Regions from separate parts of the Pseudomonas sp. S07E 245 genome, predicted to be linked through region 2. Evidence: riboswitches for the same ligand, from Rfam matches in the RefSeq annotation. Region 2 holds a riboswitch; the other holds the start of a gene.
The links. A riboswitch is a leader RNA that binds a small molecule or an ion and turns the genes downstream of it on or off. The one in region 2 is predicted to bind thiamine pyrophosphate.

Region 1: linked by a shared signal. The riboswitch ahead of K3F44_RS09225 (TenA family protein) and the one ahead of thiC (phosphomethylpyrimidine synthase ThiC) in region 2 are both predicted to bind thiamine pyrophosphate.

What each region holds. Positions count from the first base shown of each region.
Region 1 is NZ_CP080625.1:2,021,500-2,032,589, forward strand. Features, by position in the region: gene K3F44_RS09215 (TonB-dependent receptor domain-containing protein) at 1-938, opposite strand, end outside; gene tenA (thiaminase II) at 1,101-1,760, opposite strand; gene K3F44_RS09225 (TenA family protein) at 1,762-2,409, opposite strand; TPP riboswitch at 2,488-2,603, opposite strand; gene K3F44_RS09230 (WYL domain-containing protein) at 2,734-3,273, shown strand; gene K3F44_RS09235 (alkyl/aryl-sulfatase) at 3,557-5,509, shown strand; gene K3F44_RS09240 (hypothetical protein) at 5,506-6,246, opposite strand; gene codA (cytosine deaminase) at 6,390-7,631, opposite strand; gene K3F44_RS09250 (PucR family transcriptional regulator) at 7,636-8,850, opposite strand; gene codB (cytosine permease) at 8,847-10,106, opposite strand; gene K3F44_RS09260 (CPBP family intramembrane glutamic endopeptidase) at 10,520-11,090, shown strand, end outside.
Region 2 is NZ_CP080625.1:4,804,573-4,815,662, forward strand. Features, by position in the region: gene K3F44_RS22065 (aldo/keto reductase) at 1-40, opposite strand, end outside; gene K3F44_RS22070 (FAD-dependent oxidoreductase) at 37-1,212, opposite strand; gene K3F44_RS22075 (multidrug efflux SMR transporter) at 1,289-1,621, opposite strand; gene waaA (lipid IV(A) 3-deoxy-D-manno-octulosonic acid transferase) at 1,755-3,026, shown strand; gene K3F44_RS22085 (TolC family outer membrane protein) at 3,071-4,507, opposite strand; TPP riboswitch at 4,664-4,770, shown strand; gene thiC (phosphomethylpyrimidine synthase ThiC) at 4,925-6,811, shown strand; gene cytX (putative hydroxymethylpyrimidine transporter CytX) at 6,958-8,241, shown strand; gene K3F44_RS22100 (RsiV family protein) at 8,210-8,956, opposite strand; gene K3F44_RS22105 (NUDIX domain-containing protein) at 9,141-9,758, shown strand; gene K3F44_RS22110 (DUF1249 domain-containing protein) at 9,749-10,201, shown strand; gene cpdA (3',5'-cyclic-AMP phosphodiesterase) at 10,287-11,090, shown strand, end outside.

The DNA.
Region 1 (11,090 bases), 2.6 Mb from region 2:
TCTGGCGTGGCCTTGCCTTCGCGGCTGGTGGTTTCCTGATAGAGGGCGACGTCAGAGGTGGCCCAGCCCCAGCGACCCTGGTGCGACAGCGACCAGTGATCACGGTTGTTCTCTTGCTCGCGGGTGGCCCAGTTGGCACTGACGCCATCACCGTTTTTCAGGCGCGTAACGCCGGCTTCGAGCAGGATGTCGTGGTCGATCGTGGGCGTGAAGGCCAGGCGCGTGGTCAGGTCGCGGTGATCGGCCTTGCTGTGGCCGTTGGTCTGTTCCAGGTCAGCATCGGCCTGGCGGTCCAGGTAGCGGCCCCACACTTGCAGGCCAAGCAGGTCTTCCTTGAGCGGACCGCTCAAGTAGAAAGTGGTTTGCCCGGCGTCGCCCTCTGCGCTGTGCTGACGCGCCGAATAGTCGTAACCGATCGAGCCGCCCCACTCGGGCGAGACCTTGCGGGTAATGACGTTGATCACCCCCCCGATAGCGTCCGAGCCATACAGCGACGACATCGGCCCGCGCACCACCTCAATCCGCTCGATGGCGGCTGCCGGCGGGACAAAGCTCTGCTCGTAACCGGCGTTGCCGTTGACCCGTGATTCACGGGCGCTCTGGCGTTTGCCATCGACCAGAATCAAGGTGTAGTCGCCCGGCATGCCGCGCATCGAGATGTCGCTTTCGTTGGCGCCGCCGTTGACGGTGACACCCTCGACATCACGCACTGCGTCACCGAGGTCGCGGTACGACTTGCGACGCAGGTCTTCGCCGTCGATCACGGTGATCGACGCGGGCGCGTCCTCAACCCGCTGCTCGAAGCCCGAGGCAGTCACAACCACATCTTCAAGGGTCAATGGGACGGGTTCTGGAGGGTTTGTCTGCGCGTGCGCGGCACCCGCCAGAAATACGGCCAACGTGGAGGAACGGCTGAAAATACGACGTGGTGCGCGCATGCAAGTGACCTGTGAATTCCGCTGTAAAAGAGAATCCTAATCAGATGCATTGGCGCAAATGGGACAAAGTGTGACAGCCGCTGTCGACGACCGCGACGCCAAAGGCAGCGTCGAGGTACCACAGCTATGCCTGCAGGCACCTCAAGCACGCTGACCAGCCGATTATTCGGCAGCCTGCAATCCCATCTGCCAGAAGTCCGCCTCAAGCCGTGAGGCCTGGGCAAAGATCGCCGCCAGCTCGGTGAAACGTGACTCGGTCATGCTCCGCGCGGCCAGCTCGTCCAGGTGCTTGCGGGCAGACGCCGCCACGTCTTGATAGGCCTCACCGGCATACTCGCCGATCCATTCGCGGTACGGATGCTGGTTCAGATCACCGATTGCGCCGGCCAGGCGCTGGCCGATTTCGGCGTAGCCGATCACGCACGGTGCCAGCGCAACGTGCAGTTCAAGCAGGTCGCCGGCGGCGCCGCAGTCAAGCACATAGCGGGTATAGGCCACGGTCGCCTGATGCTCGGGGGCAGCTTGAATGTCGGTTTGCGACAAGCCCCAGCGGGCGCACAGGCGCAGGTGCAGTTCAGTCTCGTCAAGAATCGCCGCAAGCCCGGCCTGCGCGGCGCGGATGTCACTTGGCAGGCGACTCTTGTAGGCGGCCAGCGCCCAGGCGCGGGCGAACTGGATCAGGAACAGGTAGTCCTGCACCAGATACTCGCGAAACGCCGCCTGACTGAGGGTACCCGTCTGCATCTGCTGCAGGAAGTCATGCTCGACGTAGCTCGCCCATTGCGGCGCAGCGGCGGCCTTGAGCCGATCAAAAATATCCATGTCAGGCCTCGCCATCGTATACGGCATCGAAGAAGGCCAGTTCCAGCGCAACTGTGCGCAGGTAGAAGTCGCGGCTGAGCTCGGCCTCCTTTGGCCCGACGCGGTCAAGCTCAGCTTGCAGGAACGCGACAAAATCCTCGAAGAACGGGTTGTCATGCAAGGTGATCCACTCAGCGTGGACGAAGTGCTCGGGCAGTGGCTGCGGCGCCTTCTGCGCCCAGTCCAGGTACAACCCCTCGGCCACATTCAGCACCGCCAGCGCTGCCGCATAGGAGCGGCTTGCCGCCGCCTCGGCCATGATCGCCTTGAAGCCTGCGGTGGGCGCACTGTCGGCAGGCTCGTCGCGCTGCGCCGGGCTTACATCGAGGGCCTCGAATGCACGCAGGAAATAGGTGTTTTCGTCACTCGAGATCATCCCGGCAAAACGGCCCAGACGCAGGCGCGCTTCAAAGGTATCGGCTGTGGCAATAGCCGCACCGAGCAAGGTCAGAAAGCTGTCGAGAAAGCGATGGTCCTGAACCAGGTAGCGGACCATGACCGGATCCGCCAGGGAACCATCACATAGTTGTCGCACGAAGCGGTGGCCAACGGCAGCCGACCAGGTCGGTTCGCTCTGCTCGCGCAAATAATGGGTAAAACGTTCGCTCATGCTGCTGTCCTCTGGGAGGTGGCAGCGAGGCCAGGCGGGTGGTGCATGGTGCGGCCTCGCAGTGAGGCCGGCGCAAAGGCAGGTCGGCTGTCCCATCCCTTCGCCGGCATGATCCGGATCAGGTGCTAAGGGTCACCGCGCTGCATCTTGCCAGCGGTTTCTCAGCCCGTCTCCGGGCTCCCCTTGGTAGCGCTCAGGTATACCGCAGACGCAGGCCAGTTGTCACGGCACGTTGGCTGCAAGCCCAGCAAAAGGTATGCTAGGCGAACATAGCCAATTGCCACCACTAGAGCCGTGCAGTGATCGCGCGCCAAGGAACCCGCTTTGCCCAGCAACCCCACGCGCCAGACCATCGCCCGCCAGTGGCAGTTGCTCAAACTGCTGCCTGACCGCCACCCGGGCATGAGTTCCAATCAGTTGCAGCAGGCCCTACACCAGGTCGGCCATGGCACCAGCAAGCGCACGGTCGAGCGTGATTTGAACGAGCTGACCGAGCTGTTTCCGGTGCGCTGCAACAGCAAGGGCACTCCATATGGTTGGTACTGGCAGGCCGAGCTCAGCACCGAGCTGCTGCAGCAGCCGCAGCCCAGCGATCGTTGCATGGCGCAACCGATCACCTTGCGGGCCTGGGTGACGCCGGGGCTGGCGCGGCAGTTGGCAGCGCAGCCGCTGTCGGACGACATGTTGCTGGAGCCGCTTGCCGAAGGCGACGCCAGGTTGGTGGCCACGGTTGCCTATGACCAGGCCCTTTTGAGCTGGCTGCTGGCGCATGCCGGCTCGATCAAGGTGAGTGCCCCGGACAGCGTGCGTGAGGCTCTGCTCGAAAGGCTTCATCAAGCACTGCTGTTGCACGAAAGCGGCTAAGTCAGCGCTGCGAGTACGCTCGCAAGCATCCTGGATCTGCGATTAACGCGGCACAAATCATTGGCGCCAGCGCTAAACGTCACCGGAAACGGCGGCGAGTTAAGTCAACTTGATAGACTGACTTGTCGTCGGGGTTGGGTTTCCAGCGCTGAACAACACGGCGCATCGTTTTAGGGCTGCTCAGCAGCCCTAAAACTCACAGCCACAGCGTTACCACCTGCCCAAACCTCCTTGCCATAGGCTACTGTTCCCCCTTGCGCGTCGTTCAAGCCAAGGAATCCCTATGCCGCATCGCCTGTTACTGCCGCTATTGCTGCTGTGCCCGCTCGCCTCTGCCGCCGATGCACCGCAAAAAGACGCCACCAGCTTCACCCGCCAAAGCAATCAACAATGGTTGCAGCGCCTCCCCTTCAACGACCGCGCCGATTTCGACGCCGCTCAGCGCGGCTTGATCGAGCGCTTCGATGGCCGCATCGACAATGCCGACAGCCAACCGGTGTGGGACCTGCAGCGCTACGCCTTCATCAACGGTGAAGCGCCTGCCACCGTCAACCCAAGCCTGTGGCGCCAAGCCCAACTGAACGCCATCGCTGGCCTGTTCCAGGTCACCGAGGGCATCTATCAGGTACGTGGTCTGGACCTCGCCAACATGACCCTGGTCGAAGGCGACAGCGGCCTGATCGTGATCGACCCGCTGCATTCAGTAGAAACCGCCCGCGCTGCCATGGAGCTGTACTTCAAGCATCGCCCGCGCAAGCCTGTGCTGGCGGTGATCTACAGCAACCCGCAGGTGAGCAGCTATGGTGGCGTGCGCGGCGTCGTCGACCCCGCCGAGGTCAAGGCCGGCAGGGTTCAGGTGCTGGCACCGCGCGGTTTCTATGCGCAGGCCATCAGCGAGAACGTGCTGGCGGGCCCGGCGATGCAGCGCCGCGCCGAATACCTGTATGGCAACGCCCTGCCCCGCGGGCCTCGCGGCCAGGTCGATGCAGGCCTGGGCAAAGACATATCCAGCAACGCCACGATCAGCCTGATCGCCCCCACGCGGGAGATAAGCAAAGCGCTCGAGACCGTGCGCATCGATGGCATCGACATCGAATTCCAGCTCACCGCAGGCCAGGACGCGCCGGCACAGATGAACCTCTGGCTGCCGCGCTTCAAGGCGCTGGCCATGGGCGAGAACGTCGCCCACAGTCAACTGAGCCTGCTCGACCTGCGTGGCGCGCCGGTGCGCGATGCCAGAAGCTGGTCGCGCTACCTCGACCAGACCTTGGTGCGTTACGGTGAGCGGGCCGAGATCGTCCTCGGCCAGCATCACTGGCCAACCTGGAGCGGCGCGGCAGTGCGCGAGTACCTTGCCGACCAGCGTGACCTGTACGCCTATATCGATGGCCAGACGCTACGCCTGATCAATCAGGGCCTGACCCCGGACGCAATTGCCGCGCAACTCGCCACGCTGCCCCCGCGCCTGGCCAAGCGCTGGTACAGCCGCGATTACTACGGCTCGCTCAGCCTCAACGTGCGTGCGGTCTATCAACGCTACATGGGAAGCTACGACGGCAACCCCGCTACCCTCGACCCACTGCCACCGAGCGACACCGGCCGGCGCTATGTCGAAGCCATGGGCGGCGCCAACCAGGTGCTGAGCCTGGCGCGCAAGGCATTTGCTTCAGGTGATTACCGCTGGGTCGCCGAGCTGACTCGGCAATTGATCTACGCCCAGCCCGGTAACAGCGCAGCACGTCAGCTGCAGGCCGATGCGTTCGAGCAGCTCGGCTACCAGAGCGAGAACGCTACATGGCGCAATGCCTACCTGAGCGGCGCACAGGAGCTGCGCGACGGTGTTGCCGCAAGCCCAGCCCCCGGCAACGTCGATGACATGGTACGGGCCCTGGCAGCGCCACTGTTCTTCGATCTGCTCAGCGTGCGCCTCGATGCGCAAAAGGCAGCCGAGCAGGACCTGACCATCAACTGGCGCTTCACTGACCTGGGTGAAGATTATGCGCTGACCGTGCGCAACGGCGTGCTGACCCACCGCGACCGCACGCGCCACCGCCGTGCGGATGTCGAGGTCAGCATGAAAAAAGCCACACTCGATCGTATCGCCTTGAAGCAGACCGGCTTCGTCAAAGAGGTCACAGTGGGTGATATCAGCATCAGCGGCGAGCGGATCAAGTTCCTGCGCCTGATGTCCGGGCTGGAAGATCCGCAGGGGCGCTTCGAGCTGGTCGCGCCTTAAGCGCGGCGCTGGGCCGTAGCCTGCTGGCTGCGGCTCAGGCATGCGTAACCAAGGCCCAATACACCGATTGCCAGTGCACCGAGCAAGGCCAGCAGCAGCTGGCTGTAGCTGGCAATGGTGGCTGGCAGGCCGACGAACTCGCGGTAAGCGAGAATCTGCGCCTCGCCGTCAGCGTGGCGAATGCTCAGGCCGCCCTGTCGGATCTGCGAGTAGTCCGAATCGAAGTACACCCATACCTTGCAGTCTTCGCGCCCGCCGATGGTGGCGATGTCGATCAGGTTGGTGGCCGCCTGCGGGATGATGTCGTTGCCGTCATCGTCGCGCACCTGCACCAGGCCCTTGGCCGGCAAGCGAATCTGGACGTTCCTGAGTGGCGCTTCGCGGGTGTTCTTCAGCTCTATCACCAGGCCGGTACGATGGTCGACCAGGCCTGCCTCGAACGGCTTGGCAAACAACGCCAGATACGGCGCCTGGGCCGCGTCCACCAGCTTGTCGACCTGCTGATTGCTCAACTGGCCCTGGCTGATATCGCTCATCTGCCCGTGCAAGCGCTCGTAGCGCAGCATGTCGTTGGCCGTACTGATGCGTTCGCTGAACTGGCTTGGGTAGGTCAGGTAGGAATAGGTAAGCCGCGCTTCCAGGGCTGGGTCCTGCTTGAATGCCAGATACAGGCCGCCTGCACAGGCACCAGCGACCAGCAGGCCAACGAGGGCTTTACCGACTTTTTCCCAACTCACCTGGGCGTTTCCTTATTTCGCTGTAGGGGCGATGCAAAATCGCCGGCCAAGCGTGCCACTGATCGCGCTCAGGGGCAAATGCGAATTAGACCGATCGCCAGCCATCGCCCACGCAGATAAGCCTGCGCGGGCGATGGTCAGGATCAAGCCAGGCGCTGCACCTGGGCCGGGGTGCGGCGCATCAGCACTTTGCCATTGCGCACTGAAACCAGTGCGTAACCCTGGCTGCGGACCATCTCGTAATCATCCGGCGCCGACAGCACCAGCAGATTCGCTGGCCGTCCGACCTCCAGCCCATAGCGCTTGCCAAGATTGAGGGTGCGCGCGCTGTTGTCGGTGATCAGGTCGAGCGAGCGCTGCAGGTCTTCGTAGCCGAGCATGTGGCAGATGTGCAAGCCGGCCTCGAGAATGCGCAGAATGTTGCCATTGCCCAGCGGGTACCACGGGTCGACGATCGAGTCCTGGCCAAAGCACACGTTCATCCCGGCGCGGTCGATTTCGGCGACGCGGGTCAGGCCACGGCGTTTGGGGTAGGTGTCGAACCGGCCCTGCAGGTGGATGCTCTCGGTCGGACAGGAAACAAAGTTGATGCCCGACATTTTCAGCAAGCGGAACAGCTTCGAGCAGTAGGCGTTGTCATACGAACCCATTGCCGTGGTGTGGCTGGCGGTAACCCGCGCACCCATGCCGCGCACCCGCGCCTCCTCGGCCAGCACTTCAAGAAAGCGCGACTGCGGGTCGTCGGTCTCGTCACAATGTACATCCACCAGGCAACCGCTGCGCTCGGCCAGGTCCATCAGAAACTTGATCGACGACACGCCCTGATCACGGGTGTTCTCGAAGTGCGGGATACCGCCCACCACATCCGCGCCCATCGCCACCGCCTCGGTCATCAAGGCGCGACCATTGGCGTACGACTCGATGCCCTCCTGCGGAAACGCGACAATCTGCAGGTCGATCAGGTGGCGCACTTCTTCGCGCACTTCAATCATCGCCTTGAGTGCGGTCAGCTTGGGATCGGTGACGTCGACATGGGTACGCACATGCTGGATGCCGTGATCGACCAGCATGCCGATGGTCTTGCTGGCGCGGGTCTTGGTGTCTTCATGGGTATTGAGCTCTTTGCGCTCGGCCCAGCGCTCGATGCCCTCGAACAAGGTACCGCTCATGTTCCAGTTGGGCTCGCCAGCGGTGAGGGTGGCATCGAGGTGAATATGCGGCTCGATAAAGGGCGGCACCACTAGGTTGTGCTCCGCGTCGATATCACTGGCGTTATTCAGCGCCAGCGGCCCGCTCTGCGCCTGGATCGCAGCGATGCAATCGCCTTCGAGTTCGATGCGAAACAGCCCGTCCTTGCCACGCAGGCGTGCATTGATGATGTTCATGGTTCTACTCCTTGCCCTGGGCTGCGGTCATGCGCCATATGAGCATAGCGACCGCAGCATTCATACGAAAAAGCGGATCATCGAGTGATTGTCCGCTCAGTTGTTCGATTCTGCCGATGCGTTGATTGATGGTGTTGCGGTGCAGGCCCAAGCGCGCGGCGGCCTGCAAGGCGTTGCCGTTGGCGCCCAGCAGGGCATCGAGGGTGTGCAACAACGCATGGGGATGCTTGCGCCCGGTTTCGATCAGGCGACCGAGGGTTTGGCTGACGAAGCTGTCGATCAGGCCGCGGTCGCTGATCCCCTGCAACAGGCGCAGCACGCCCAGCTCGCTGAAGTCGCACAGGCCGCTGGCCGGGCGCAGGTGCTGGGCGACGTCGAGCGCCTGACGGGCTTCGTTGAGTGCCTGGCGATAGTGCGCGCAATCCTCGGCCAGGCAGGACATGCCCAGATATACCCCGGTGTCACCGGCAATAACCCGCAATTGCTGATGCAACTGCGCCAGCCCACCGCGCAGGTTCGGCACGTCAGGCAGCAATAGCACGAACAGATCGCCCGGCAACTGTGCCGTGACAGCGCCAGGCTGGGTGCGACACCATGCTTGCAGGCAGTCTTCCAGCGCTTGCTGGCTGGCCTGCCAGAGGCGCTCGGCTTGCTCCGGAGCATGCTGTTCGAATACCTCATCGCCTGCCAGCCGCAGCGCCACCAGCCGCCGCGGCTCGTCCAGCGCCAGCTGCAAGTGCGCGGCGCGTTGCCGGGCGATGGCCAGGCTTGGATAATCGCCGGTCAGCAATTGCCCGATGATGTCATCCCGCGAGCGGCGCGCTTGCGCCATCTGCACCAGCGCCGTACCGATCAAATGGGTCACCACCACCATCTTCAGCGCGTAGGGCTGCTCGATCAAGCTCAGGCCCAGTTGCTCGGCGCGTTCGATCACCTTCGGTGGAATCTGCTGAATGAAGCTGCCACCAGTGAGGATCACCAGACCGGCGATGCCCACCGCGTCGCCATCCTCGACCAGGCTCAGCAGATTGGCCTCGCCGCGCGGGTGATTGATGCCCGTAACGAACACCAGTTCACCGCCCATCACCCATTCGGCAATACCCTCGTTCTCGGCCACGTAGGGCCAGCGCACCCGCCGCTGCAGGTTGCGTTGGCCGGCGCGCACGGTCATCTGTGCAAGCCCGGGCAGGCGCAGAATTTCTTCCAATGCCAGGCTCACGGCTCGACCTGCGCCAGCACCCGCCGCCGACCGCTCAGCTCAAGCAGGACGATATAGCACAGCGCCGAAGCGCCAATTCCCACCAGCGGCGCGACCCACGGCGAGCTGTAGGCCAACAGCGCACCGACGGCGTAGGCAGTCAGCCCCTTGAGGTTGTAGCGTGGCAACTGAACCGAGGCCAGCGCCGGGTACTTGCCGCGGTGGCGGTACCAGAAATCAGCCATGATCACCCCGCCGACCGGCGGAATGATCGAACCCAGCAGCACCAGAAACGGGATCAGCAGCTCGTACATGCCGCCAATCGCCAAGAGGATGCCCAGCCCCGCCGCGACCAGAGTTGCCGTGCGCCGGCGTTCGCTGCGCAGGAGATGGCAGGCCGCTGCCGAGACGTTGTAGATGGTCGGCCCCTGGATGGTCCACAGGTTGAGGCAGAGCATGATCACTGCAGCGAACGACAAGCCCTGCAGGATCATCACCTCGACGATATCGGCCTGCTGATAGACCATCGCGCACCATGCTCCCGCCACCACCATCAAGCCATTGCCGAGCAGAAAACTGACCACACTGGCGGTCACCGCGACCCGCCCGCTGCGCGACAGGCGCGTCCAGTTGGTGGCTTGAGTCGCACCGCTGGCGAAGGTGCCAAAGACCATGGTCACCGCCGCTGAAAACGTCATCGCCTCGTGCGGCACCACCGCAGCCAGGCCAGCAAAACCACCGGCGTCGCCGGTAGCGATGTACATCGACACCAGCAACAGCACGAACATCAACGGCACCGACACCCGCGACAGCAGGTCCAGGCCCTTGAAGCCAATGATCGCGGTAATGCTGAAACCAAGACCGAACAGCACCATCAGCGGCACAGTGAAGCCCTCAGCCAGGCCCAGGATTTTCACCAGCACGATCGCCACCGTCGCGGTGCCCCAGGCGTACCAGCCCAGCTCGGCGAAACCCAGCAGGAAGTCCGATAGCCGGCTGCCCGCCTCGCCAAAGCAAAAGCGCCCCATCAATACCGTGTTGAGCCCGCTGCGCGAGGCGATGAACGCCAGGCTCGCGGCGTACAACGCCAGCAGTGAGTTGCCGATGGTGGCGATCCACAGCATGTCGACGAAATTGAACGCCATGCCCAGCTTGCCGCCGGCGAACATGGTGCCGGTGAAGAAGGTGAAACTAAACAAAACCATGGCGATCGGCAGCAGGCCCTTGCGGGCTGACTGCGGGGCTTCGGATAACGGGAATTCGCTGGGCGCGCTCATCGATGCTGCTCCGGGTAGTGGATGGAGCAGCTAGAGCAATATGCGGGCCGCTTCGAAGGGGCCGCTGATCTCGCAAAAAGCGTGCGTCTGCCACAATGATCACTGTGCAGTCAGCACACTTTCTTCAACATGACGGCCTCAGGCGTGTGCTTTATGACTCATCCCAAGGCAACCCTGCACCATTCAGGCGCATTGCTATGGGAAGTTGGGAAACGAGCGTTGTGCTGTCCAGCCACTACGAGATGATCTGGAATCAGCAGACCACCAGTGTCAGCAAGCTGGTTTCCGGGGCCTGAGTATTAGCCACGCTGGCACCGCCCTGGGTAAATATTGTTTATCTACGATCGTCGATTGTCAGGCGATAGCGGCAACGGCATGATGCCCGCCGAATTGCTCAAACAAGGAACGTCCCCGTGCAAACCTCAGCATCATCGCTGCCCTCAGCGGTAGCCCCTGCGCCGTCACGCTATAACGTCTTCAAGCGTCTTGGCATGCTGGCCCTGGCGCTCATCATTTACCTCGCCGCAAGCGTGCTGGTTGTCCTGCCCGACCCGTCCGCGCCCCTCACCAGCCAGAAGCTGATCAACTCGGTAGGCTATGCCGCGATCGGCCTGTTGGTGCTGCTGTGTTTGCAGTACCGCAAGCAAGGCCTCAGGCAGGTGATCCTCGGCCAGCACTGGCGGCGCCCGTTGCTGTTCGGTCTGATCGCCATGGTCGGGACCTACACGCTGTGCGCGCTGCTGATGCACCTTTTGCAGATACCCCGCGAAAGCTTCATGGTGCACTTCTACGACGGCCTAGGCCCGGCCCAGATCGCCCTGCTCTGCCTGACCTTGGTGCTGTTCCCGCCGGTCGCCGAAGAGCTAATGTTCAGGCACTACGTGATGCGCGTGTTTCCGCTGGACAGTGGCCGCTTCTGGCAGTGGACCGCGATCGTGGTCAGCACGTTGGTGTTTGCTGCGCTGCACAACCAGTACGACAACC
Region 2 (11,090 bases):
CCAGCGCTCGGTGCAGGTCATGCAGATCGGGCAGGCTCATGGCAGCAGTTGCTCCCAGGCCGGTACGCCGAGCGCAGGCCGGGGCAGGCCGGACAAGTCAGGCTTGGCTTGAGGGCGAATACCATCGCGTTCGAGCTTGGCCAGCACGTGATCGGCGAAGTCCGGCGCCAGCGCCAGTTTGGTCGGCCAACCGACCAGCAGGCGCTGCTCTTCGGCGAGGAAGGCGTTGTCCGGCCGCAGCTGGCCAGACTGCGCTGGCTCGGCTCGATCAACCCGCAGGGTGGCCCAGCGCAGCTGGCTTTGATCTACCCATGGCAACAGGCTGGCGACTTCTTTCTGCGCGGCAGCGATCTGCGCCGCTGGCTCGCGGGCAACGCCATCGGCTTCAGCCAAATCACCACCCAGGTACCACACCCACTGGCCATCCGCGCCGGGATGAGTGGTGACCGTGATGCGCGGCTTGGGCCCACCGCCGAGGCAGTGCGCGTACAAAGGCTTGAGGTTGGGGCCCTTGGCCAGAACCATGTGCAACGGTCGGCGCTGCATGGCCGGTTGGTCCAGGCCGAGGGCCTGAAGCAGCTCGGCGGTGCCACCACCGGCGCTCAGCACGATGCGCTGGGCGTGAATCTCGCGCCCGTCGACACGCAGGCCGACCAGTTCATCGCCTTCGCGCAACGGCTCGATCTGCTCGCCGGCGAGCAAGCTGTCACCGGCCAGCGCAGCGAGGTTGGCGAGCAGGCTGGGCACGTCGATGACCAGCTCGGCGAGGCGATAGACCTTGCCTTTGAAGGCGCGGTCTTGCAGGGCAGGCGGCAGTTGTTCGCCCTTGACCTGATCGACCCGGCCGCGCATGGCCTTGCTGGCAAAAAAGCTGGTGACATTGCCAAGCAGGCCGCCCGGCGACCACAGGTAATGTGCATCGGACAACAAGCGTACCTTGTCCAGGTTCAGCTCGCCGCTGCCGGCCAGCGCCTCGCGCCAGCGCCGCGGCATGTCGGCGATCGCCTCGGAGGCGCCGGTCAGGCTGCCGTGCAGAGCGTACTTGATGCCGCCGTGGATGATCCCCTGCGACTTGATGGTCTGCTCGCCGCCCAGGCTTGCGCGTTCCACCAGCACCGTCGAATAGCCCAGGCGCTGCAGCCGGGCATTGAGCCAGAGGCCTGCGACCCCGGCGCCGACGATCAGTACGTCAGTGGAAATGGCAGATGGCATGCGGGCACCTCAAAGACAGGGACAGGCCAGCAGTATACAGGCTGATGTCTTTGCCGTTGACCGCGCAACGCAACGGTCAGTGCCCGCTGCTGTTGGAAAATACCTGAATGACTACCACGCCGCCGACGATCATCGCCATGCCGAGCACGGCCGGCAGGTCCAGTTTCTGCCCATAGATGAGCCAAGCGGCGATGCTGATCAGGACGATGCCCAGCCCCGACCAGATGGCGTAGGCAATACCTACCGGAATGCTGCGTACCACAAGGGTCAGCATCCAGAACGCCACGGTGTAGCCGGCGATCATCAGCAACAGCGGTAGCGGCGTACTGAGGCCTTTGACCGCCTTCATCGAAGCGGTGGCGACGACCTCGGCGCAAATGGCGATGGCCAGATAAACATATGCGTTCACGCTGCGTTCCTCGATTGATTGGCGGCCATTCTAGGCGATCCGCTTGCCAGCTTTCACACTATGTCCGCCGCTTTTATGGCTTGGGCGGACATGGGCAGGCCTTTTCAGGCAGTTCCTAGTAAACTGCGCCGCCATGAACAGAACCCTTTATACCCTGCTGTTTCACCTGGGCCTGCCGCTGGTAGCGCTGCGCCTGTTCCTGCGTGCGCGCAAGGCGCCGGCCTACGGCCAACGCGTCGCCGAGCGCTTTGCCATCAAGCTGCCGCCGATGCATCAGGGCGGCATCTGGGTGCATGCGGTGTCGGTCGGCGAGAGCATCGCGGCGGCGCCGATGGTGCGCGCATTGCTCAAGGCCTATCCCGAGCTGGCGATCACTGTAACCTGCATGACCCCTACCGGTTCGGAGCGGATTCGCGCGCTGTTTGCCGATGAGCCACGCATTCAGCATTGCTACCTGCCGTATGACCTGCCCTGGGCGGCGGCGCGTTTTCTCGACCATGTGCGGCCGCGGCTGGGCGTGATCATGGAAACCGAGCTGTGGCCCAACCATATCCACCAGTGCGCCAGGCGCGGCATCCCGGTGGCGCTGGCCAATGCGCGCTTGTCGGCGCGGTCGGCGCGCGGCTATGGCCGCTTCGCCAAACTGACCCGGCCAATGCTCGCCGAGATGAGCCTGATTGCGGCGCAGACCGAAACCGAAGCCGAGCGCTTTCGTAGCCTCGGCGCGCGGCCTGAATGCGTGCAGGTGACCGGCTCGATCAAGTTCGACCTCAAGCTCGACGAACAGCTGCTGCCCCGTGCCCGCCAGTTGCGCGAGCAATGGCAGGCCAGCCAACGCCCGGTCTGGATCGCAGCCAGCACCCATGAAGGCGAGGATGCGCAGGTGCTGGAGGCGCACCGCCGCCTGCTGCAGGTGCATGCCGATGCGCTGCTGATTCTGGTGCCGCGTCATCCTGAGCGGTTCAACGCGGTGCATGCGTTGTGTGCCGAACAGTTCGCTACCGTGCGCCGCTCCAGCGCCGAGTTGGTCACCGACGCAACCCAGGTGCTGCTCGGCGATACCATGGGCGAGCTGCTGTTCCTCTATGCGCTGGCAGACATCGCCTTCGTCGGCGGCAGCCTGGTGCCAACAGGCGGGCACAACCCGCTGGAGCCGGCCGCGCTGGCCTTGCCGGTGATCAGCGGCCCACACGTGTTCAACTTCCTCGATATCAGCGCAATGCTGAAAGATGCCGGCGCGTTGCACTCAGTTGCCGACAGCCAGGCATTGGCCGCCGCCGTGCAGCGGCTGGTCGAGTTGCCGCAGGACGCCAAGCGCATGGGCGAAGCGGGCAGGGCGGTGATGCAGGCCAACCAGGGCGCGTTGCAGCGCTTGCTGGATGGCCTGGCTCGGCTGCTGGGCTAGCGATAGATCGCGGCGCCGGGTGAGCCCGGCGCCGCAGTCGCAGATCAGGGCCGGCGTTCGAAGTTCTTCGCCGCCGCTGCTGCCAGATCCGGTGGCAGGAAGTCCTTGTCCGGGTTGTAATCGGCTTTCAGATAACGGCCCAGGTCGGACAGGTCCTGCGGGCTCAGGGTGCCGGCAGCCTGCTTCAGGCGCAGGTTATCCAGAATGTAGTCGTAGCGGCTGTTGTTGTAGTCACGCACCGAGGTGTACAGCTGGCGTTGCGCATCGAGCACGTCGACGATGTTGCGGGTGCCGACCTGATAACCGATTTCGGTCGCCTCCAGCGCACTCTGGTTGGAGATGATCGACTGCTTGCGCGCCTGCACCTGTTCGACATCGGTATTCACCGCGCGGTGCAGGTTGCGGGTGTTTTCCACCACCTGGCGGCGCAGGCTTTCGCGCTGTTGCTCGCTCTGGCTCAAGCGCTGATAGGCCTCGCGCACTTGCGAGCTGGTCAGGCCGCCGCTGTACAGCGGGATGTTCAACTGCAGGCCGATGCTGGTCTGTTCGACGTCGCCGCCGTAGCGCACGCCGGGCTGCGGCGCCGGGTTGGAGAAGCCCAGCGCATCGTTGTCACCCTTCTGGTAACGCGCCACCGCGTCGACCGTCGGGGCATGGCCGGCCTTGCGCTGGCGCAAGGTTTCTTCGGCGGCATCGACAGCGTAGTTGGTCGCCTGCAGGTTGAGGTTCTGCCGTGCGGCGGTCTCGACCCAGGCCTTGGCATCGTTGGGCATCGGCACCTGGATCGGCAGGCTGTGGACCACGCCCTGCAACGAGCCATAGTCGCGGTTGGTCAGCGTTACCAATGCCTCGAAGGCATCTGCTACCTGGCGTTCGGCGATGATCCGGTTGGCCCGCGCCGTGTCGTAGCTGGCCTGCGACTGGAGCACGTCGGTCTTGTCCGACAGGCCGACGTCAAAGCGCTCGTTGGACTGATCCAACTGGCGCTTGAGGGCGGCTTCCTCGGCTTTGGTCGAGGCCAGATTGTCTTGTGCGCGCAGTACCGAGAAATAGTTCTCGGCGGTCTGCAGAATCAGGTTCTGCTCGTTGGCCGACAGCTCCAGCGCCGCCTGCTCGTTGACCGCTTCGGCGGCTTGCAACTGGAACCAGCGATCGGCGCGGAAGATCGGCTGCGACAGGGTCGCGCTCCACGAATTGCCGCTGCGATTGGAGGTGATCGCCGGCTCGTCGAGCTTGGTGCGGGTGTTCATCATTTCGGCACCCGCCGATAGGTTCGGCAGCAGCCCGGCGCGGGCCTGCGGCACGATTTCGCGGCGTGCGCCATAGTCGGCGCGGGCAGCGGCAAGGTCGGCGTTGTTGCTGGCCGCTTCCTGATAGACGCTGATCAGGTCGGTCTTCACCGGCGCGGGCAGGTCAGCCGCCCAGACCACTCCGTTGGACGCACAAGACACGGCAACCGCCAGTGAAAGTTTGCGCAGCATAGGGCAATCCTTGTACGAGTTTTAATTACTGAACCGTTGAGTATCGGTGCGCCAGTGTAAGGCTGTGCACGGCCGGCAACAATCGCTGATTGGCGCCTTTGATCGCCGCGCTGCAAGCACCCTTGGCTTTGCGCGCAACTCCAGTCTAGACTGCGCATGTTCTTGTCGGGGTGCCTTGATGCAAAGGCTGAGATCGGAAGTTTCCGGATCCCGTTGAACCTGATCAGGTTAGCGCCTGCGTAGGGAACAAGATTTCTCGCTTTCCCGGCGAGTCTCTTGTGTCAGGTCCGGGATTTGTCGAGCAGCGCAGCCGCGCATTGGCATCCAGGTATCCGGCACTGCACCCATCAAGGGTGTGTCCGCGTCATTCAGGTTCTCCCCGACATTCCGCCGCTAGGAAGCTGTCTGGAGCCTGTGATGAGCAAACAAGAAAAAGCGATCAACCTCAGCGAATCGGCGCAAGTCGATCAGCAGTCTGTGCAACCCTTCACCCGTTCGCGCAAAGTGTATGTCCAGGGTTCGCGCCCGGATATCCGTGTGCCCATGCGCGAAATCAGCCTGGATGACACCCCTACCGATTTTGGCGGCGAAGCCAATGCGCCGGTGCTGGTGTACGACACCTCGGGCCCGTATACCGACCCTGCTGTCAGCATCGATGTGCGCAAGGGCCTGGGCGATGTCCGCTCGGCCTGGATCGACGCGCGGGGCGACACCGAACGCCTGGAGGGCCTGAGCTCGAACTTCGGCCAGCAGCGCCTGGGCGATGCCGAACTGACCAAGCTGCGCTTTGCCCACGTGCGCAATCCGCGCCGGGCCAAGGCCGGCGCCAACGTTACGCAGATGCACTACGCGCGGCAGGGCATCATTACTGCCGAGATGGAATACGTCGCCATCCGCGAAAACATGAAGCTGCAAGAGGCCCGCGCTGCCGGCCTGCTTGAGCAGCAGCACGCCGGCCACAGCTTCGGCGCCAGCGTGCCCAAGGAAATCACCGCAGAGTTCGTTCGCGACGAAATCGCCCGTGGTCGCGCGATCATCCCGGCCAACATCAACCACACCGAACTCGAACCGATGATCATCGGCCGTAACTTCCTGGTGAAGATCAACGGCAACATCGGCAACAGCGCGCTGGGGTCGTCCATCGAAGAAGAAGTGGCCAAGCTGACCTGGGGCATCCGCTGGGGTTCGGACACGGTCATGGACCTCTCCACCGGCAAGCACATCCATGAAACCCGCGAGTGGATCATCCGCAACTCGCCGGTGCCGATCGGCACCGTGCCGATTTACCAAGCGTTGGAAAAGGTCGGCGGCGTTGCCGAAGACCTGACCTGGGAGCTGTTCCGCGACACCTTGATCGAGCAGGCCGAGCAGGGCGTGGACTACTTCACCATCCATGCCGGCGTGCTCCTGCGCTACGTGCCGCTGACCGCCAAGCGCGTCACCGGCATTGTCAGCCGTGGTGGTTCGATCATGGCCAAGTGGTGCCTGGCGCATCACCAGGAGAACTTCCTCTACACCCATTTCGATGAAATCTGCGAAATCATGAAGGCCTACGACGTCAGCTTCTCGCTCGGCGACGGCCTGCGTCCGGGCTCGATTGCCGATGCCAACGACGCCGCCCAGTTCGGTGAGCTGGAGACCCTGGGCGAACTGACCAAGATCGCCTGGAAGCACGACGTGCAGTGCATGATCGAAGGTCCCGGCCATGTGCCGATGCAGTTGATCAAGGAGAACATGGACAAGCAGCTGGAATGCTGCGACGAGGCGCCGTTCTACACCCTCGGCCCGCTGACCACCGACATCGCGCCGGGCTACGACCACATCACCTCGGGCATCGGTGCGGCGATGATCGGCTGGTTTGGCTGCGCCATGCTCTGCTATGTCACGCCCAAGGAACACCTCGGCCTGCCGAACAAGGATGACGTCAAGACCGGCATCATCACCTACAAGATCGCCGCCCACGCCGCCGACCTTGCCAAGGGCCACCCCGGCGCGCAGATCCGCGACAACGCGCTGTCCAAGGCGCGCTTCGAGTTCCGCTGGCAGGACCAGTTCAACCTTGGCCTGGACCCGGACACCGCCCGTGCCTACCACGACGAGACCCTGCCCAAGGAATCGGCCAAGGTCGCTCACTTCTGCTCGATGTGCGGGCCGAAGTTCTGCTCGATGAAGATCACCCAGGAAGTGCGCGAGTACGCTGCCAATCAGCGTATCGAGGCGGTCGACATGTCGGTCGAGGAGGGCATGCGCGAGCAGTCCGAGCGCTTCCGTCAGACCGGCAGCCAGCTGTACCAGAAGGTGTGATGCAACTGGGGCTGCTTTGCAGCCCTTCGCGGGTAAACCCGCTCCCACAGGTTTAGGCGGCGCTGCAAAACCTTGTGGGTGCGGGTTTACCCGCGAACGAGCGCGAACCCCTCGCATCTCCACAATAACTCCGGCGAGCATCAACTATGACCACCCCCAGCAACTTCTCCCCCGATCATCCGATTCCCGCCAGCCAGCGCCTGTTCGGCGGGCGGGACCTGTTTGTCCTGTGGTTCTCCCTTGGCACTGGCTTGATGGTGCTGCAGGTCGGCGCCATGCTTGCTCCAGGCCTGGGCCTGGCCGGCGCGATGCTGGCAATCGTGCTCGGCACTGCGGTTGGCGTGCTGCTGCTGGCCGCAGCCGGAGTAATTGGCAGTGACACCGGCCTGTCGGCCATGGGCACCTTGCGCTTGAGCCTTGGCCGGCACGGCGTGCGCCTGCCGGCAGTGCTCAACTTGCTCCAGCTGATTGGCTGGGGCTCGTTCGAAATCATCGTCATGCGCGACGCCGCCAGCCTGCTCGGCGCGCGGGCGTTCGGAGCCGATAGTGCCTGGACCAGCCCGCTGCTGTGGACGCTGTGCTTTGGCGCGTTGGCAACGCTGCTGGCAATCTGCGGTCCGCTGACCTTCGTGCGCAAGATCTTGCGCAAGTGGGGTATCTGGCTATTGATCGGCGCCTGCCTGTGGCTGACCTGGAACCTGTTTGCCAAGGCCGATCTGAGCGCTATCTGGCAGCGAGCGGGCGATGGCTCGATGTCGCTGGCAGTCGGTTTTGACATCGTCATCGCCATGCCGCTGTCGTGGTTGCCGTTGATTGCCGACTATTCGCGCTTCGCCCAGCATGCGGGCCGCGTGTTCAGTGGCACCGTGCTCGGTTATCTGCTTGGTAATGCCTGGCTGATGAGCCTTGGCGTTGCCTACACCCTGGCCTTTGCGCCAAGCGGTGAGGCCAATGCCCTGCTGCTGGCGCTGGCCGGCGCCGGCTTGGGTATCCCGCTGTTGTTGATTCTGCTGGATGAGACCGAGAACGCTTTTGCCGATATCCATTCCGGCGCGGTCTCCACCGGCTTGCTGCTGCCGATCAAGGTCGAACACCTGGCCCTGGCGATCGGCCTGCTGTGCACGCTGATCGCCTGCCTGGCGCCGCTGGCCCAGTACGAGAACTTCTTGCTGTTGATCGGTTCGGTGTTCGCGCCGCTGTTCGGCGTGGTGCTGACGGACCACTTCGTGATCCGCCAGCGCCAGTTGCCGACCCGTGTCGACGGCTTGCACTGGCAGGCGCTGCTGGCCTGGGCGGTGGGCGTCGCGGCCTATCATGGCATTGCCAACCTGGCCCCGGAGGTCGGTGCAACCCTGCCGGCGTTGGTGCTGGCAGGGCTGCTGTACGGGCTATTGAGTGTCAGCCGCGGCCGGGAAACAGCTCAGGCTTGATTACGCCATTCAGGCGCGGGTAGGGGATTTTCAGCTCGATGTGGCCCATGGAGTAGGGCGCGATGGCATACACCTCGTACTTCACCACGACCGCACCGTAGGTCAGGGCGATGTGCGGGGACTTCTTGAACGGCCAGGTCTTGACGAATTCGGCGTCCTTGTCCATGCCGGTGCTGATCATCCAGGCGCGGTGCGACTCTTCGACGGTTTTCCAGAAGGTGTCTTCCTGGCCTGGCACCAGCATGTCCTGCAGGGTCAGGACCTTGTCCTGCTTGCGCGAGTAGTTGATGAACGCGCGGCCGGGCATGCCGTGGGCGCCACCACTGTCGAGGTAGCTGGACAGCTCGATGATCACCAAGCCGTCATGCTGTTCACGTACCTTGGCTTGCAGGTAGCTGCTGTTGCGCTTGTCGGCGCTGGCCAGGTACTGATCCTCGTAGGCCTTGAGCGAGGTCGGCGCGCTGCTGCGGGCGTTGTCGGTGGTCAGTTGCAGCAGGCGGCTTTCGACGATGGCGTCGAGCTTGGGCAGCGCCGGGAAGTGCACGGTGTCGATGTTCACCAGCGGGCAGTCGCTGGCACTGCAGCCCGGCTTGACGTGCTCCCAGGCATCGCGCTTGACCTCGAGTGGGGCCCGGTAATTGGGCGCGAACAGGCTCTGGCAGGCGCTCAGTGCCACCGCCAGCACAGCCACGGAAGTCAGTTTGACTAGCGTCATGATGATCCTTGCAGAACTTGGATAGTCGGCCTTGGACCGTCGGCAAAGCCGTCGGTTCGCCACTAAGCTAACAGACATGACGCACCCGCTTCCAGCAGCCTGAACGGTCAACGGAAAGGGGTGAAACCCGGTCAAACGCAGAGTAGGATGGCGCGATGCGGTAGTTGAGGTAATGAGGATTTCCATGACAGACACGTCCAATTCGGTGCCCAAGACGGTTGAGATCGTCAAGCGCGAGAACTGCTTCCAGGGCTTTTACAAGCTCGACAAGCTGCACCTGCGCCATGAGCTGTTCGCCGGCGGCATGAGCCGTGAGATCAGCCGCGAGCTGTTCGTGCGCCACGATGCAGTGTGCGTGCTGCCGTACGATCCGCTGCGCGACGAGGTGGTGCTGATCGAGCAGTTCCGCGCTGGCGCCATGGGCAAGGTGGCCAATCCCTGGCTGATTGAAATGGTCGCGGGCCTGATCGACAAGGACGAGCAGCCTGAAGAGGTTGCCCATCGCGAAGCCGAAGAAGAAGCCGGCCTGACCTTCTCGGCCCTGTGGCCGATGACCCGCTACTTCCCATCGCCGGGCGGCAGCGACGAGTTCGTGCATCTGTTTCTCGGCCGCTGCGTCAGCGAAGGTGCCGGCGGCTTGCATGGGCTGGAGGAAGAGGGCGAGGATATCCGCGTGCGCGCCTGGTCGTTCGAGGACGCCCTGCAGGCGGTACGTGACGGGCGCATCTGCAACGCGGCCAGCATCATCGGCCTGCAATGGCTGGCGCTGAACCGCGACGAAGTACGGGGGATGTGGAAGTGAACCTGCTGCGCGAGCGTTATCGGGTCGATCTGGTCGGGCTGCAAAGTGCCTGCGAGGCCAATTACGCTCGCTTGATGCGCCTGCTGCCGGACATGCGTACTACCCAGAGCTCGCGGCGCATCGGTATGACCCAGGGCGACCAGATGCTTGGCGTGCTGGTGCTGGACGTGCTGCTGACGTGCCCATACACCACCACCCTGCGCGTGCGTCAGGAACATAGCCTGCCCTGGCTGCCGGTGCCGCAGTTGGAAGTGCAGGTGTACCACGATGCGCGCATGGCCGAAGTGGTCAGCGCCGAGCATGCACGGCGCTTTCGCAGCATCTACCCGTACCCCAACGAAGCCATGCACCAGCCCGACGAGAAGGCCCAGCTCAATCTGTTTCTCGGCGAATGGCTGAGCCACTGCCTGGCCTGCGGCCATGAACTGGCGGCAGTACGCTGAAAATGTGATGCGAGTCGGCTTCGCCGGCTTGCGTGAAAGCTGTCAGCGGCGATAATCGCGCAGAACTCGCTCGAGGAGACGGCCGTTGCCGCAGCCCAACCATCCCCACGCACCGATCAATGTCGTGCAACTGACCGACGCCCATCTGTTTGCTGATCCGGCAGGCACCCTGCTGGGCCTGAATACCCGCGGCAGCCTGCAGCATGTGATCGACCAGGTGCATCGCGAACAACCTGCAATCGACTTGCTGCTGTGCACCGGCGACCTGTCGCAGGATGCCAGCGCGACGGCCTATCGCGCCTTTGCCGAGATGACGGCGACGCTGCGCGCGCCAGCCCGCTGGCTACCGGGCAACCATGATCAGGCGCGAGTGATGGCCGAGGTGGCGCAAGGTACGGATTTGTTGCAGTCGGTAACCGATGTGGGCAACTGGCGCATCATCATGCTCGACTCGGCAGTGGTGGGCGCGACCCATGGCCTGCTCGCGCCGGCGCAGCTTGCCGTCCTCGATCAAGCCCTGAACAGTGTCCCCCAGCGCCATTGCCTGATCTGCTGTCACCACCAGCCGGTGGACATCGGCTGCGCCTGGATGGCGCCGATCGGCCTGCGCAACAGCGATGAGTTGCTGCAACGGGTGCAGGCTCACCCGCAGGTGCGCGCGGTGCTCTGGGGGCATGTGCACCAGGCCTTCGAGCAGACGCGTGACGGCGTGCGCTACATGGCCACACCGTCGACCTGCATCCAGTTCGCCCCGGGTAGCGTCGACTTCAAGGTCAGTGAAGAGTTGCCGGGATACCGCTGGCTGCGCCTGCATGCAGACGGTCAGCTGGAAACAGGCGTAGAGCGGGCGCTGGATTATGTGCTGCAGCTGGATTTCAACAGCCCCGGT